One region of the Streptomyces gottesmaniae genome, then DNA from elsewhere that is predicted to be linked to it. Evidence: riboswitches for the same ligand, from Rfam matches in the RefSeq annotation. Region 1 holds a riboswitch; each other region holds the start of a gene.
What was found. A riboswitch is a leader RNA that binds a small molecule or an ion and turns the genes downstream of it on or off. The one in region 1 is predicted to bind cobalamin.

Region 1 (4,268 bases):
AGGAGGAGTTCGCTCGGCTCCTGGGCGAGGGCGCGGGCGATCTGGACGCGCTGGCGCTCCCCGCCCGACAGGGTGTGCCAGGACCGGTGGGCCTTGTCGGTGAGACCGGTGCGGACCAGGGCCGTGCGGACGGCCTCCTCGTCGTCGGCGGAGACGGACGCCCAGGCGCGACGGTGCGGGACCCGGCCCAGCCGTACGACGTCCTGGACCGTCAACTCGACCTGGGTGTCCGCCTGTTGGGCCACGACCGCGATCCGTCGGGCGACCGCGCGGCGGCCCACCCGGTCCAGTGGACGGTCGTCGAGGGTGACGACTCCCGAGGCGGGCGCGAGGACCCCGGCGAGCAGGCGCAGCAGTGTGGACTTGCCCGAACCGTTGGGGCCGAGCAGACCGGTGACGGTGCCGGGCCGGGGCGACACACTGACCCCGTCCAGGATCAGCGTGCCGTCGGCGGCGCGGGAGACCCGCTCGGCGCGCAGCCCGGAGGAGGCGCCCGGGTCGGCGGCGGTGTCGGTCATCGGGTGCTCCTGGTCCGGTACATGATGGCGACGAACGCCGGGACGCCGATGAGGGACGTCACCACGCCGACCGGGACCTCCTGCGGGTCCAGGACCGTACGGGCCAGGGTGTCGACCCACACCAGGAACACCGCCCCGGCCAGCGCGGTGGCCGGCAGCAGCCGACCGTGGCCGGAGCCGGTCAGCGCGCGGGCGGCGTGCGGCAGCACCAGACCGACGAAGCCGATCGCCCCCGACGAGGCGACCAGGGCGGCCGTGAGCAGAGCGGTGGCGCACAGCAGTACGAGCCGGGTGCGGGCCACGGAGACGCCGAGCGAGGCCGCTGCGTCCTGCCCGAACGCGAACGCGTCCAGTGCGTGGGTGTGCCCCAGGCAGACCAGCAGCACCACCACCAGCACCGCCAGACACACCGTCACATCCGTCCAGTCGGCCCCGCTGAGCGAGCCGAGCAGCCAGAACAGCACCGCGCGGGTCGTCTCGGCGTCGGCCGCGGTCATCACCATGAAGGAGGTGAGCGCGGAGAACAGTTGCATCGCCGCGACACCCACCAGCACCACGCGGTCCGTGGTGCCGCCGAGGGTGTGGCTGAGCAGCAGCACGAGCCCGAAGGAGGCCACCGCGCCCAGGAACGCGCCGCCGGAGACCGACAGGACCCCACCGCCCACGCCGAGCACCACGACCACGACCGCGCCGGTCGACGCGCCGGAGGAGACGCCCAGCACGAAGGGGTCGGCGAGCGGGTTGCGCAGCAGGGACTGCATCACCGCGCCGCACACGGCCAGTCCGGCCCCGCACACGGCGGCCAGCAGGGTGCGGGGCAGCCGTAGGTTCCACACGATGCCGTCCCGGATGGGCGTCAACTCCGTGTGCCCCCAGCCGAGATGGGCCACCACCGTGGACCAGACGTCGACCACGCCGATGTCGGCCGGACCGATGGTGATCGCGAGGGCGACGGAGAGAAACAGTCCCCCGAGCCCGGCCGTCCACGCCGATCCCGAGCGCAGCCGACGGCCGAAGGCCACCGCCACCACCGCCACCGACGAACCGTCCGCTCCACCGGTCTCCGCCAGGCTCGGCCCACCGGTCCGCGTGGGGGCCGGCCCACCGGTCTTCGCCGAGGGCGGCCCACCTGCCTGGGCCGGCGCCGACGTGTCGGTGACCGCGTCGCCGACCGTGTCGGGCTCCGCGTCGTGCTCCGTGCCGGTCATCCCGTGAGGCCGTACTCGCGCAGTGCCGCCGCGAGCTTCTCCACGCCCTCGACGGTCCGGACGGTCGGGTTCATGGCCTGGCCGGGCAGCAGCACATAGCGCTTCTCCCGCACCGCCGTCATGTTCCGGGTGACCGGGTCGGACTCCAGGAACTCGATCTTCTTCGCGGCCGTCTCGGCCGTCTGCTGCTTGCGGACCAGGTCCCCGATGACGAGGACGTCGGGATCGCGATCCGCCACGGTCTCCCAGTTGACCTGGGGCCACTCCTCCTCGGTGTCGTCGAAGACGTTCTTCGCGCCCAGTTCGCGGGTGATGACCCCGGGAGCGCCACAGCATCCGGCGAGGTACGGGGACTGGGCGTTGGCGAACCAGTACATGACGGTGACGTCCTCTGCGTCGAGTCCGGCGGTCGCCTTCCGCACCCGGGACCTCAGCTCGGCCACCAGCTTCTCGCCGCGCTCCTCGACCCCGAAGACGCGGGCCAGATCGCGGACTTCGCCGTAGACCGTCTCCATGGTCAGCGGCTCGGTGCGGACGCCGTCGCCGTCACCGCTGTTGTCCTTGCCCACACAGTCGGAGGGCGACAGATACGTGGGGACGCCGAGCTTCTCGAACTCCTCCCGGCTCGCCACACCGCCCTTGCCGAGCGTGGAGGCGAACGAGGAGACGACGAGGTCGGGTTCGGTGTCCAGGACCTTCTCGAAAGAGGGCGCGTCGTCGGCGAGCCGAGGCACCTTCGCGTCGGCCTTCTCCAGCCCCTTCGGCAGCGGATCGGTCCAGGTGGCGGTGCCCACCATGCGGTCGGCGAGCCCGAGGGAGAGCAGGATCTCGGTCGTGCCCTGGTTGAGGGAGACGGCGCGCTCGGGCGGGCTGTCGACCCGCACCTCCCGCCCGCAGTTGTCGAGGGTCACCGGATATCCGGCGGACCCGCCCGAGGCCGGGCCACCGCCCGGAGGCGCCGCGGAGCCGGAGCCTCCGCAGCCGGTCAGCAACAGGGAACCGGCGGCCAGGAACAGGACGGCATGGCGGACGGGGCGTGCGAGTGGCACGGGACTTCCTTCGGCGTCGAGGGCTCATGCGCGAAGCCCGGTCGTACGGTGCTTCCCCGGGCACCCCTCGGTGCCGGGGACCGCCAGCAGGTCTTCGGACTCGGGGTCACCCGGACGGGACGCCTTCCCGGACCGCGATCGTGATCGCCGTCCAGTGGCAGTTGTCCCGCCCGTCACCCTCACCGCTGCGCGTCAGCTCCGGATTCACACCGGATTCCCTGACCCGTACGCGTACTTACGTGTGCGTACGTGGGTTCGACTGGCGTCGGCAAGCTATCACAGGCCGCCGGAGTGCCTGGGCCGCCCGAGCGTCGGAGGCCACCCGGGGGCTCGTCAGGCCGCGGGCTTCCAGCCCGGGAGCGTCGGCAGGACCTTCTCGGCCACACGGAACAGGGCCGCGTCGTCGGGCACCTGCGAATCCTGGCGATAGATGACGAGCTCGAAGGTGGTGCCGCTGTCCTTCGGGTCGGTCGCGACCAGCAGCCGCCGGGCGACGCCGCCGGGGCCGGACTGCGGGTCACTGCCGTCGAGGCGGAACGAGATGGAGATGGTCTGACCCGAGTACAGGGCCGCCGCATGTCCCAGGACCGTCCTGCTCTCGACGCCGGCGCCCAGATGGCCGACCGACTCGGCGACAGGGAGGTCCTCGTACGACGCCGAGAGCTCCACGGTGTAGGTGTCGAGGTCGACGGTCGCCTCGGGGGTGACGGTCCTGGTGCCGTCGAACCAGGTGGACTCGTTCTCGCTGCCCGACGCGCTGACCGCCTGCTCGGTGGGTGTACCGAGGAGCTTCGGCAGGTCGGAGCGGTTCAGGGCGGTGCACAGCTGTGCGCCCGAGACCCTGCCCCGTGGGGTGGGAGAGGCGTCGTCCGAGGTCGAGCAGACGGCCGGCCCCAAGGTCTCCGGGGTCGTGTCGAGGAGGTCGGCCAGCAGCCACATCCCGCCCAGCAGCACCCCCACGGTCGCCACCGCCGAGACCACCTGTGCGCCCGTGCTCATTTCCTTCGGCGGGCCGACTCGGGAAGCCGCTCTCGCACCCGCCTCCGGATCCGCTGCCGATCTCGTCGCCGGATCTACTGCCGATCCCGTATCCGGACCTGCTGTCGCCGCCGTCGCCGGACTTACGACTGATCCCGTCGCCGGATCCACTGCCGATCCTGTCTCCGGACCTACGACCGCTCCCCTCGCCGGACCTGCTGCCGAACCCGTCTCCGCATCCCCATCACCTTCCGAGCCCGCTCCGGAATCGGCGAATTCGTCGACCATGTCCCCCGTGCCCCCACCTTGATGTGCACACGCCTGACGCGCGCCGGGGGAGCCTAACCGTTGATCGTCGCGCGGGGAAACGCAATTCCGCGTGGGCCGCTTGCCGTGGCCGGCGAAGCCCGTCGCGCAGGCGTGAAGAAGGGCTCCTCGGGGGAGACCGAGACCCTGTGCGCCCGCAGCCCCGGGCGCCGCCCCGGCCCGCACGAAAGGAAGAAGCGGTATGACCG
Region 2 (4,268 bases), on a different contig from region 1:
ACGACACCGGGTTCGGCGGCGAGCGCGTCCACGTCGGTGAAGTTGGACATCAGCGGAACCGCGCACACGGCGACCCGCAGCACGTCCTCCCCGACGGGCGGTGCGACGTTCGACTCCCGGACCGTGCCCCGCAGCGAGATGCGCAGCCCGTCCTCCTCGTCGATCCCGAGCCCGTGCCGGAAGGGCAGCACCCCGTACGTCGGCCGCCCGGTGAGCCCGCGCAGCATGTCGAGCCCCGGCTCCAACAGGGAGACGTCCCCCCGGAACTTGTTGACGAGGAACCCGGCGACGAGGGCCTGGTCCTCGGGGGAGAGCAGCGCGACGGTCCCGAAGAACGACGCGAAGACCCCGCCGCGGTCGATGTCACCGACCACGAGCACGGGCAGCCCGGCGTTCCGGGCGATCCCCATGTTGACGATGTCGGTCCGCCGCAGATTGATCTCGGTCGGAGAGCCGGCCCCCTCGCAGATCACCGCGTCATACGTGCCCCGCAGCTCGGTGAGACACTCCAGCACGACCCCGAGCAGCCGCTGTTGCCGCCCCCCGTGGTACCCGCGCGCACTCATCTCGCCCACGGGCTTGCCGAGCAGCACCACCTGACTGCTGCTTTCGCCTCCGGGCTTCAGCAGCACGGGGTTCATGAGCGCGGTGGGCTCCACCCGGCACGCCTGCGCCTGCATGGCCTGCGCCCGCCCGATCTCGGCGCCCTCCTTCGTCACGAAGGAGTTGAGCGACATGTTCTGCGCCTTGAACGGGGCGACCTTGACCCCCTGCCGCACCAGCCACCGGCAGATCCCGGCGGTGACCACGCTCTTCCCCGCGTCGGAGGTGGTCCCGGCGACCAACAGCCCGCCACTCATCCGTGCCTCCTCGTCCGCAGCAGCGACACACCCGCACCGATCCCCAACGCCAGCCATCCGACCCGCCGGGACAACCGGACGGTCCGCTCGATGTCACCCACGACGACGGCGCGTCCCTCCCCATTCAGCACCGGCCGGTGCTCGACCCGCCCCCCGTACGACAACGTGCCCCCCAGCCGCACTCCGAGCGCCCCCGCGAACGACGCCTCCACGGGCCCCGCGTTGGGACTCGGGTGCCTGCCGGCGTCCGCGCGCCAGGCCCGTACGGCCCCGCGGGCATCCCCACCGCAGGCCGCGGCCAGCACCGCCGTCAGCCGGGCCCCCGGCCAGCCCACCACGTCGTCCAGCCGCGCGGAGGCCCATCCGAACCGCCGATACCGCTCCGAGCGGTGTCCGACCATGGCGTCCAACGTGTTGACGGCCCGAAACCCCACCAGCCCGGGCACACCCGCCACGGCTCCCCATACGAGCGCGCCCACCACGGCGTCGGAGGTGTTCTCGGCGACGGACTCCACGACCGCCCGCGCGATCCCGTCCGGGTCGAGCGCCTGGGGATCCCGCCCGCACAGATGGGGCAACCGGGCCCGGGCGCCCTCGACGTCCCCCGCGTCGAGGGACCGCGCGATCGCCCGAGCCTCCCGCCCGAGCGAAGTCCCCCCGAGGACGGCCCAGGTGGCGGCGGCGGTCAACGCGACGGAGGCCGCACGCGACGGGCGTACGGCGGACGAGGCGAAGGCCCCGAGCGCCACGGCGCCACCCGCGCACACGGCGGTGTGCAGCGCGCCCCACCCTCGGTGGTCCCGCCACAGCACCTGCTCCACGGCACCGGCGGCCCGTCCGAACGCGGCGACCGGATGCCCCCGGCGAGGATCGCCGAGCAGCAGATCGCCGAGGAGTCCGGCGGTGGCGCCGTACGCGAAGACGCGATCGGCACGCACCGGTTCAGCCGATCGCGAGGTCGGACGAGGATCCGGTACCGGGACTCAAGCGGCAGCCGCACATGGCGATATGTCCTCACTCAGGGTGTCCACGCCCTGGTTCGACGAGACCGACGGCGAGAGTTCCTGGCTCCCGGGAGGTTCTTCCCCGGTGACAGTGGCGGGACCGCGCCGGACTCGCACCGGCTTCCTCTCCTGCCGTCGTACATGGCCCCGGCAGTCCACCACGCTCCCGGAAGACCCGTCAACTTGCTGTTGACCTGCGGTGCAGGGGTGTGCTCAGCCCCACATCGCTGAAATATGGCCAGACGCCCGAATCGGCTCTTTCCGCGCTCATCTCCGCAGCGCCGGGCGGGAACACTTGAGGGAACGGCAGTACGCGTGTCGGCGCGCTGACTTGTGAGGTGGAGGTCGGGCGTCGTTCGAGGAGGGGCGGGTTCTGGTGTGTGACTCGAGCTCGAAGAAATACGCTGTGCTCTCCTTCCGTCACAGCGCGTGGTGTGGTTTTCTGGCGGGGCTTGTGGACCCGGGAGCGGACGGCTCCTGAAGAACCGTTCGGGGGACGGGAGGTACACGCGATGGAAGATCGGACCAAGGGAACCGCCTCGGCGCGTGCGCGGGCATCGCGGGACCGGCGGACGCTGTTGTCCGCCGCCGCGCCGCTGGTGCTCTTCAGTACGGTCGCCGGGGTCCTCGCCGTCGGGGTGGGAGCTCTCGCCGCCCTGCTGGTGCCGGGGACCGAGGCGCGGGCTGTCGTCTGGCCGGCGGTGACCGCCCTCCTCGCCACGGGGGCGGGCCTGTGGTGGGGGCTCGCCCCGGTCACGGAGCGGCTGAGGGCCCTGGACCGGGCTCTGGTCGGGGCTCGCCCGCGGGGGCCGGAGGAGCGCTGAGGCCGACGGGCCGCGCGGCATCCGCGCGGGCGCGCAGCACCCGGCGAGGGTGACGGCCCGCTGTGGACAATGGACAAAACCCTCGTACCCGGTCAAACGGTACGAGGGGTTTGTCTCTGTGTGTCGTGCGAGGTGGGAGGGGTGGACGGGCCTCAGGCCATGATCAGGTAGATCCCGTAACCCACCGCCGCCGTGCAGGCCGCGAAGCAGGCGTACGCCGCTGTCGTGGCGAGGGCGGGCGACGTGCCGGCGGTGGTCGCGGCCTCCCGCTTGGAGAGGCCGACGATCCCCAGGGTGAAGAGGCCGACGAGGGCCACGGTGACCACGAGGCTGACTCCGAAGACGGAGCCGAGGGCTGCCCAGTCGATGTGCATGTTGGTGTTCTTCCTCAGGAGGTCGCGGGGCTCAGAGGGCGGGCGTCGGCGTGGACGAGTTCGCCGGGGACGTGGCCTCGGCGGCGGTCGCGGCCGCGGGGACCGGGATGGTCGCCGAGAGGTCCTCGGTGACCGGTCCGGCCGGCGGCGGCGTCACGGCGGCCATCGCCGTGGTCACCACGCCGGGCGGCTCCTCGGTGTCGTTGACGTTCGTGTGGTCGACGACCTCGCGGCGGGAGATCACCCAGATCGCGGCGCTGGAGGCGATGAGGAAGACCGCGACGACGGCCGTGCCCCAGCTGCCGAAGGACGTCACCCACTCGGCGAGCGCGGCGACGAGCGCGGCGGCCGGCAGGGTCAGGCCCCAGGCGACGAACATCCGGGTCGCGGTGGACCAGCGGACCACCCCGCCCTTGCGGCCGAGGCCCGCGCCCATCACCGCACCGGAGACCGAGTGCGTGGTGGAGAGCGAGAAGCCGAGGTGCGAGGAGGCCAGGATGACCGTGGCCGCGCTGGTCTGGGCGGCGAAGCCCTGCTGCGGCTGGAGGTCGGTCAGGCCCTTGCCCATCGTGCGGATGATGCGCCAGCCGCCCAGGTAGGTGCCGAGCGCGATGGCGAGACCGGCGGAGACGATGACCCACACCGGCGGGTCGGAGTCGGGCGCGAGGGCGCCGCCGGCCACCAGGGCGAGGGTGATGATGCCCATCGTCTTCTGGGCGTCGTTCGTGCCGTGGGCCAGCGAGACCAGGCCCGCGGAGGCGATCTGACCGGCGCGGTAGCCCTTGCCGGAGGCCTTCTCGCTCGTGTGCTGTCCGAGCTTGTACGTCAGCCGGGTGGCGAACATCGCCGCGAGGCCGGCGACCAGCGGGGCCGCGATCGCGGGGATCAGCACCTTGGTGACGAGCACGTCGCCGTGGACCCCGCTCGTGCCGGCCGAGGCGATGGTGGCGCCGACGAGGCCGCCCATCAGGGCGTGCGAGGAACTGGAGGGGAGCCCCACCAGCCAGGTCAGCAGATTCCAGAGGATGGCGCCGACGAGCGCCGCGAATATGACCTCTGGCTGTATCCCGGACTCGTCGACGAGTCCCTTGGAGATGGTGTTGGCGACCTCGATGGAGAGAAACGCGCCGACAAGGTTGAGCACGGCGGACATGGCCACCGCGACCTTGGGCTTCATCGCGCCGGTCGAGATGGTGGTGGCCATCG
Region 3 (4,268 bases), on a different contig from region 1:
CCATCGCGGCGGCGAACCTCTTCACCCGCAACATCTACAAGGACTTCATCAAGCCGGACGCCACGCCCGCACAGGAGACCAAGGTCTCCAAGCTGGTGTCCCTGCTGGTGAAGGTCGGCGCGCTGGCCTTCGTCCTCACCATGGACAAGACGGTCGCCATCAACTTCCAGCTCCTGGGCGGCATCTGGATCCTCCAGACCTTCCCGGCCCTCGTCGGCGGCCTCTTCACCCGCTGGTTCCACCGCTGGGCCCTCATCGCCGGCTGGGCGGTCGGCATGCTGTACGGGACGATCGCCGCGTACGGCGTGGCCTCCCCGACCCAGAAGCACTTCGGCGGCTCGTCCGCCGAGATCCCCGGCATCGGCGAGATCGGCTACATCGGTCTGACGGCCTTCGTCCTCAACGTCGTGGTCACGGTGGTCCTCACCTTCGTCCTGCGGGCCGCCAAGGCTCCCGACGGCATCGACGAGACCAGGCCGCAGGACTACACGGCGGACGCCGGCGACCCGGGCGTCCAGGTGGAACTCCCTCCGGCGACGGCGGGAACCAGCCACTAGGCGGGCGCGGGTCCAGGGGGCTGGCGGCCTGAAAAAGCAGGGGCGCAGCCCCGCTTTTTCAGGGGCGCGGGGAACTGCGCGACCAGCCCCCACCGGACTCGCGGACAGGGGTCGAAGGGGCGCAGCCCCTGGTGGAAGGGACCGGGTAGGGGCGGCGGGGGCGCGCACCCGGCTACGCTGCAACGGTGACCGCTCGCCCCCCGATCGTCCTGGACAGCGACCCCGGCATCGACGACGCCGTAGCCCTCCAGTACCTGCTCGGCACCGACCTGTGGGACCTCAAGGCGTACACCTCGACCGGCGGCAACCTCCCCGCCGAAGCCACGTACACCAACGCCCGCGCCCTCGCCCGGGCCCTGCGCATCGACGCCCACGTCCCGGTCCACAGAGGCGCCGGCCGCCCCCTCTCCCGCCTCCCCTACCGCGAGGCATCCGCCTTCCACGGCCCCGCGGGCCTCGGCGACGAGACCCTCCCCGACTCGACGGCCCCCCACCCGACGGAGTCGTCCGCCCAGGCCCTGCTGCGCCTGTCGAGGGAGTACGAGGGCGAGCTGACGGTCTGCGCCACCGGCCCCCTCACCAACGTGGCGATCGCCCTGCTGGAGGACCCGCACTTCGCCCACCGCGTCCGCAAGTTCGTGTTCATGGGCGGCGCCGCGCAGGTCCCGGGCAACTTCACCCCGGTCGCCGAGTTCAACATCTGGGCCGACCCGGACGCCGCCGAGATCGTGCTGTCCTCCGGCATCCCGTTCACCATGGTCGACCTCGACGCCTCGCACCGCTGGCTGTTCCGCCCCGACGACCTGGCCGCGCTGGAGGCCGCGGGGCCCGGCACGGCCCTCGCCGCCCGGCTGATGCGCACCTACATGGCCGCCTACACCCGCCACGGCGGGGACGGCACCTGCCCGCTGCACGATCCGCTGGCCGTCGGCGTCTGCGGCGACGAGGCGTTCGTCGAGGCCGCCGACGGGGCCGTCGTCGTGGAGTGCGCGAGCGAACTCACACGTGGCCAGACCGTGTTCGTGCCGGCCGCCGCCCGGCGCGTCTACTACTCCGAGTCCCCCGCCCTGACCGCCCGTCTGCAGGCCACCGGCCGCGTCGCGCTGGGACCGGGCACCCGCGACTTCAGCGCGGACTTCGTGACGACGCTGCCCAGGTGGCCGGCGACACCCTGACGCGATCTGATTGTCCGACCATCGGCGGCGCCTGTGGAAAACCGCCGCCGTGCGAAGCCGCCCCTCGTGCACACTGCGACGCATGGACATCACGATCAGGCCGGTGGCTCCCGAGGAGTACGCCACGCTCGGCGAGATCACCGCACAGGCCTACCTCCGCGACGGGCTGCTGGACTTCGGAGAGAGCGACCAGTACCTCGACGAGCTGCGGGACGTGGCGAAGCGGGCCGCCCGGGCCGACGTGCTCGTGGCGGTCGCGGAGGGACAGGTGCTGGGCGGAGTGACCTTCGTCCCCGCGGGCGGGCCCATGGCCGACATCGCCCGCGAGGGAGAAGCCGAGATACGGATGCTCGCGGTCTCCCCGAAGGCCCGCGGACGAGGTGTCGGTGAGGCACTCGTACGGGCCTGCCTGGAGCGCGCCCGCACCGTGGAGGGCTGTACGCGTGTCGTCCTGTCGACCCAGCGGAGCATGCACGCGGCCCATCGCATCTACGGACGCCTGGGCTTCACTCGCACACCTGAGCGCGACTGGAACCCCCTCCCCGACGTTCTGGACCTCACGCTGCTCACCTACGAGTTGACACTCTGACACCCTGCGAAGCCGATGGCGACACAACATGTGGGGGTGACACCGCGCCCCGGCACTAGATGTATGCTCATGCTCGCTGTCGCCGCAGGGGAATCCGGTGTGAATCCGGAACTGTCCCGCAACGGTGTACTCGCGTGCATACGTCGTCAAATGTGCACGCCTGTTCAGTCCGAACACCTGCCGACAGTGCGCCCGGCCGTCCGGTCCGGGTGCCCTGACGTCCGGGCCTCGTGGAATGGGCCGGTGGACGCGACGCCCCCGTGCGCTCGTGTGCTGCCGCCTGCCTTCCGCAGGGCCCCAGCCGAGCGAGGGAGAGCCCCACGTGACCATCGCGCCAGCCGATCCGGTGTCAGCCGACCCGGCCGCAGCCAGGTCGGTTCCAGCAGACCCGACGACGGAGACCGACGGTCCTGGTACCGCGTTGCTGCGGACCCTGACCGAGCTGACCGCCGACCTCCCCGACGCCGATCCCGGCCGGGTCGCCGCCGCCGCGCTGCGCGGCCGGTCGGTGCGTGTGTCCTCCGCCGAGATGGTCGCGGAGCTGCGTGAGCTGGCCACGGAGGCGGCCGCGGGCCTCATCTCCGAGGATCCCGCCTACTCGAAGCTGGCCGCCCGGCTGCTGGCCGTCGGCATCCGTGCCGAGGCGGCCTCGCAGGGTGTCACCACGTTCACCGAGTCCATCGCCGTGGGCCACCGGGAGGGACTCGTCGCCGACCGCACGGCCCAGTTCACCCGCACCCACGCCGAGCGCCTCGACGCCCTGATCGACCCGGCCGGGGACGACCGCTTCGGCTACTTCGGCCTGCGCACCCTGCACAGCCGCTATCTGCTCCGGCACCCCCTCACCCGCAAGGTCGTCGAGACGCCCCAGCACTTCATGCTGCGGGTCGCCGCCGGCCTCGCCGAGGACACGGGTGCCGACGCGGAGGCGGGCATCCGTGCCCTCGACGAAGTCGCCGCGCTCTATGGGCTCATGAGCCGCCTCGACTACCTCCCCTCCTCCCCCACGCTCTTCAACTCCGGTACGCGACACCCCCAGATGTCGTCCTGCTACCTCCTCGACTCCCCGCTGGACGAGCTGGACTCCATCTACGACCGCTACCACCAGGTGGCCCGCCTCTCGAAGCACGCCGGCGGCATCGGCCTGTCGTACTCCCGCATCCGCTCGCGCGGTTCGCTGATCCGGGGCACCAACGGGCACTCCAACGGCATCGTGCCGTTCCTGAAGACGCTGGACGCCTCGGTCGCCGCCGTGAACCAGGGCGGCCGGCGCAAGGGCGCGGCCGCGGTCTACCTGGAGACCTGGCACTCCGACATCGAGGAGTTCCTGGAGCTTCGCGACAACACCGGCGAGGACGCCCGGCGTACGCACAACCTGAACCTGGCGCACTGGATCCCGGACGAGTTCATGCGCCGGGTGAACGCGGACGAGCAGTGGTCGCTGTTCTCCCCCGCCGACGTACCCGAGCTGGTCGACCTGTGGGGCGAGGAGTTCGAGGCCGCGTACCGCAAGGCGGAGGCGGACGGCCTGGCGAAGAAGACCATCGCGGCCCGTGACCTGTACGGCCGGATGATGCGCACCCTCGCGCAGACCGGCAACGGCTGGATGACCTTCAAGGACGCCGCCAACCGCACGGCGAACCAGACGGCCGAGCCGGGCCACGTCGTCCACTCCTCCAACCTCTGCACGGAGATCCTGGAGGTCACCGACGACGGGGAGACGGCGGTCTGCAACCTGGGCTCGGTGAACCTGGGCGCGTTCGTCGACCGGGCGACGGGCGACATGGACTGGGAGCGGCTGGACGCGACCGTCCGCACCGCCGTCACCTTCCTCGACCGCGTGGTCGACATCAACTTCTACCCGACCGAGCAGGCGGGCCGCTCCAACGCCAGGTGGCGTCCGGTCGGACTCGGCGCGATGGGCCTCCAGGACGTCTTCTTCCAGCT
Region 4 (4,268 bases), on a different contig from region 1:
CATCTCGTCCACCGGGCCCGTGCGCGCGCCGGCCGGGGTGAGCAGCGCCGCGTCGTCGGCCCAGCGCAGTGCGAGGTCGACGTCATGGGTGGCCATCACGACGGTGGTGCCGGACCGGCGCAGCTCGTCCAGGGTGGCCAGGAGCCGCTCCTGCCCGTCGGGGTCGAGCCCGGCGGTCGGCTCGTCGAGGATCAGGACCCGGGGCCGCATCGCGACCGCCCCGGCGATGGCGGTCCGCTTGCGCTGGCCGTAGGAGAGCAGATGGGTGGGCCGGTCGGCCAGGGCGGCGATGCCGAGCGCGCCGAGCGCCTCGTCCACCCGGGCCCGCACCTGCGCGTCGGACAGCCCGAGGTTCAGCGGACCGAACGACACGTCCTGCGCGACGGACGCCGCGAAGAGCTGGTCGTCCGGGTCCTGGACGACCAGCTGGACCGTCGTCCGCAGCCGGGTGAGCCCCTTGCGGTCGTACGTCACCGGCCGCCCCTCGACGGCCAACTCGCCCGTACGGGGCCGTAGTCCGCCGCTGAGCAGCCGCATCAACGTGGTCTTGCCGCTGCCGTTGCGGCCCAGCAGGGCGAGCGCGCGCCCCTCGCGCACGTCGAAGTCGAGTTCGCTGAGCACGGTCGGTCCGTCCTCGTACGCGAACGACGCGCCCCGCAGGGCGACGAGCACGGGCTCGCTCATGTCAGCCTTTCCAGAACGAAGGTGAGGGCGACCACGGCCGCGAGGAGCGCGACACTGGCCGTGGTGAAGCGCACGGAGACCCGGGCCTCGGGCACCAGGACGCGCAGGGTGCCGTCGTACCCGCGTCCGGCGAGCCCGGTCTGCAGCCGCGCCGCCCGGTCGAAGGCCCTGACGAACGCGGTCGCGCCGAGTCCGGCGAGGGAACGCCAGGTGGCGGCGCGGGTGGTGTGCCCCAGCCGGGCCGCCTGCGCCTCACGGATCCGGCGCACGGAGTCCAGGAGCAGGAAGCTCATCCGGTAGGTCACCAGGGCCACGTCCACGACCGGCGCCGGCACCCCGGCCCGCACGAGCCGGGGCAGCAGGTCCGACATGGGGGTGGTGAAGGCGAACAGGAGGACGCCGAGGGAGGCGGCCGAGGTGCGCAGCAACAGTTCCCCGGCGCGCACCGGCCCGCCGACGGCCGGGGTGACGAACCCGTCCGGCCCGCCCACCTGGACGAGCAGCGGCAGCGCGCCGGTCACACAGAAGCCCAACGGCACCCGGTAGGCCCGCCACAGCCGACGGCCGGGCACGCCCGCGGGGCCCAGCAGCACCACGAGCGCGGTCAGCAGGACCAGGGCCGCGCCGGGCCAGGGCGGCAGGGAGATCGCGAGCACGGTGAGGCCGAGCCCGAGCACGGCCTTGTCCACGGGATGGCGGCGGCGCCAGCGACTGCTGTGCGCCGCCGCGTCGATCGGCAGCACCCGGGTCAGCCCCGCCCGGCGGGCGATTCCCCGGAGGCACCGGACGAGCCTTCGTCACCGGATGTTCCGGAGGTGCCGGATGCGCCGGATGTGCCCTTCGCGGCCGCCGCGGCGGCCGGGGTACTCACCGCCGCCGTGGGCGCGGCCCCGGCCGACGCCCTGGCCGTGGACGCCTCGACCGCCACGTCCACGGGCTTCGCCGGAGCCATGTCGGCCTTCCCGGCCGCGTCGAGTTGCGCCCGGGCCCGGGCCTCGCCCTGGCGCCGGCCCCGGTGGATGCCGAAGTAGTAGGCGAGGACCCCCGCGCCGAGAGCGGCCTGGAGGGCGAAGAGCGCCGACTCGATCTCACCGGACGGCGGCTCGTAGAGAGGGGAGAACCACGGCTCGTAGTCCGGCTCGATCTCCGTGATCGCCGTCTCCGCCTCGGCGTCGGCGCCTGTGAAGGGCTCCTCCTTGTGGTCGCCGAGGCCGAGGGCCAGCGGCAGGACGGCGAGCGCCGCCACGGCGAGCAGCAGCAGTGCGTTGATCTTCGTGTTCCGGTTCATCGGGCCACCGCCTCGTTCCCCGTCTCCGTCTCGGCGCCGGCGCGGCTCTGCCGGCCGGTCAGGAGCACGCCGAGCCGCGTCAGTTCGCCCTTGCTCGACTGCACCAGCAGACGCATCACCAACACCGTGAGCAGACCTTCGCTGACCGCGAGCGGGATCTGGGTGACGGCGAAGATGGAGCCGAACTTGCCGAGCGCGCCCAGGAAGCCGCTGCTCGGGTCGGGGAAGGCGAGCGACAACTGCACGCTGGTGACGCAGTAGGTGACCAGGTCGGCGAAGAACGCGCCGAAGAAGACCGTCACCATCAGCGGCACGTCGAAGCGTCGCAGCAGCCGGTAGACGCCGTAACCCGCCCAGGGGCCGACGATCGCCATCGAGAAGACGTTGGCGCCGAGCGTGGTCAGACCGCCGTGGGCGAGCAACAGTGCCTGGAAGAGCAGGGTGATGGTGCCGAGGACCGCCATGATCGGCGGCCGGAACAGGATGGCACCGAGGCCGGTGCCGGTGGGGTGGGAGCAACTCCCGGTGACCGACGGGAGCTTCAGCGCGGACAGGACGAAGGTGAAGGCCCCCGAGGCGCCGAGCAGCAGCGTGCTCTCGGGATGCTCCCTGACCTCACGGGTGAGTGCCCGGACTCCGTGGACGACGAACGGCGCGGACGCGACACCCCAGGCGATCGCGTGCGCCGGAGGAAGGAAACCCTCGGCTATGTGCATGGCTCAGCAGACCCTCTCCAGCACCTCGTGGATGGTTGACGCGCCTTGGCCGGTCTCCTGGCTTACGGGTGACACCGCCCGTGCTCCGCCTTCCCGGGTCCGAAGACCCAGTGGCTGTCCGTGAGGACCGGAGCCGGACTTCCCGATCACAGTGGCGAGGGCCGCACCGGCATCACACCGGATTTCCCGTTCACCAAGGCGTGGTGACAGTAGTGCCCAGATAAGGACGCTGACAAGCGGAGGCCAAGGGGCGCGCAGGCGCCGTGCAACAGCTCACACCCCGGCGCACGCTCCGCGCGACGTCGAGGTACCCGACCTGACCGAAAGCAGACGGGAGCTTTACTGCGACATAGTTGCAGCTGCCAACACCACGCACGAGGCTGAGGAGGCTCGACCGCACGAACGCGGCACGAGGACATCGACCGCACGGACGCGGCGACGAGACGCGCGGCACGCAGAGAAGAAGAGGCGCACGCCCCATGGCTCCTGGTACCGACACCGCCCCCTCGGCCACCACCGGGACGGGCGGTCTCTCATGGCGGCGGATCCGCGCCACGACGACGCGCGGGGAGTGGGCGAGCCTGGGCGGGATGGCCGGGTTCATCCTGGCGCTGCACCTCATCGGCTGGTTCACCCTCGTGGTGATCGTCGCCCCCGAGCACTACAGCGTCGGCAGCAGGACCTTCGGCATCGGTATGGGTGTCACCGCCTACACCCTGGGCATGCGGCACGCCTTCGACGCCGACCACATCGCCGCCATCGACAACACCACCCGCAAACTGATGGGGGAGGGGCGACGCCCGCTGTCGGTCGGCTTCTGGTTCTCCCTCGGCCACTCGTCGATCGTGCTCGTCCTCACCTTCCTGCTCACCCTCGGCGTCAAGACGCTCGCCGGACCCGTCCGCGACGACGGCTCCGCGCTGCACGAGGTGACCGGCTGGATCGGCACGACCGTCTCGGGGACGTTCCTGTACGTCATCGCCCTCGTCAACCTGGTGGCCCTGGTGGGGATCTGGAAGGTGTTCCGCGAGATGCGCTCGGGCACCTTCGACGAGGCCGCGTTGGAGGAACGACTGAACAGCCGGGGCCTGATGAACCGGCTCCTCGGGCGGTTGATGAGATCCCTCACCAGGCCCTGGCAGATGTATCCCGTAGGCCTGCTCTTCGGCCTCGGCTTCGACACGGCGACGGAGGTCGCGCTGCTGGTCCTGGCCGGTTCGGGCGCGGCCTCCGGGCTGCCCTTGTACGCGATCCTGTGCCTGCCCGTCCTGTTCGCCGCCGGAATGTCGCTCCTCGACACCGTCGACGGCACGTTCATGAACCTCGCCTACGGCTGGGCGTTCTCCCAGCCGGTCCGCAAGGTCTACTACAACCTCGCCGTCACGGGTCTGTCCGTGGCCGTCGCCCTCGTCATCGGCACGGTCGAACTCCTCGGCCTCGTCGCCGAGAAGGCCCGCCTGCACGGCGTCTTCTGGGACCGGGTCTCCGGCCTCGACCTCAACACCGTCGGCTATGTGGTCGTCGGCCTCTTCTTCGTCACCTGGGCGGTCGCCCTACTGGTCTGGCGGTTCGCGCGGATC

Region 2: linked by a shared signal. The riboswitch ahead of RM704_RS18245 (cobalamin biosynthesis protein) and the one ahead of RM704_RS09195 (ABC transporter substrate-binding protein) in region 1 are both predicted to bind cobalamin.
Region 3: linked by a shared signal. The riboswitch ahead of RM704_RS03785 (ribonucleoside-diphosphate reductase subunit alpha) and the one ahead of RM704_RS09195 (ABC transporter substrate-binding protein) in region 1 are both predicted to bind cobalamin.
Region 4: linked by a shared signal. The riboswitch ahead of RM704_RS21535 (energy-coupling factor ABC transporter permease) and the one ahead of RM704_RS09195 (ABC transporter substrate-binding protein) in region 1 are both predicted to bind cobalamin.

What each region holds. Positions count from the first base shown of each region.
Region 1 covers NZ_JAVRFJ010000006.1:90,333-94,600, reverse strand. Annotated here, with positions in the region: gene RM704_RS09205 (ABC transporter ATP-binding protein) at 1-518, opposite strand, end outside; gene RM704_RS09200 (FecCD family ABC transporter permease) at 515-1,726, opposite strand; gene RM704_RS09195 (ABC transporter substrate-binding protein) at 1,723-2,775, opposite strand; cobalamin riboswitch at 2,844-3,054, opposite strand; gene RM704_RS09190 (DUF6215 domain-containing protein) at 3,109-3,774, opposite strand; gene RM704_RS09185 (Gfo/Idh/MocA family protein) at 4,262-4,268, shown strand, end outside.
Region 2 covers NZ_JAVRFJ010000014.1:206,628-210,895, forward strand. Annotated here, with positions in the region: gene RM704_RS18240 (cobyric acid synthase) at 1-860, opposite strand, end outside; gene RM704_RS18245 (cobalamin biosynthesis protein) at 857-1,798, opposite strand; cobalamin riboswitch at 1,897-2,039, opposite strand; gene RM704_RS18250 (hypothetical protein) at 2,377-2,688, shown strand; gene RM704_RS18255 (hypothetical protein) at 2,841-3,062, opposite strand; gene RM704_RS18260 (inorganic phosphate transporter) at 3,094-4,268, opposite strand, start outside.
Region 3 covers NZ_JAVRFJ010000002.1:293,877-298,144, reverse strand. Annotated here, with positions in the region: gene mctP (monocarboxylate uptake permease MctP) at 1-557, shown strand, start outside; gene RM704_RS03795 (nucleoside hydrolase) at 743-1,732, shown strand; gene RM704_RS03790 (GNAT family N-acetyltransferase) at 1,815-2,321, shown strand; cobalamin riboswitch at 2,385-2,520, shown strand; gene RM704_RS03785 (ribonucleoside-diphosphate reductase subunit alpha) at 2,644-4,268, shown strand, end outside.
Region 4 covers NZ_JAVRFJ010000018.1:117,414-121,681, reverse strand. Annotated here, with positions in the region: gene RM704_RS21550 (energy-coupling factor ABC transporter ATP-binding protein) at 1-684, opposite strand, end outside; gene cbiQ (cobalt ECF transporter T component CbiQ) at 681-1,427, opposite strand; gene RM704_RS21540 (energy-coupling factor ABC transporter substrate-binding protein) at 1,433-1,972, opposite strand; gene RM704_RS21535 (energy-coupling factor ABC transporter permease) at 1,969-2,688, opposite strand; cobalamin riboswitch at 2,719-2,901, opposite strand; gene nicT (Nickel transporter NicT) at 3,168-4,268, shown strand, end outside.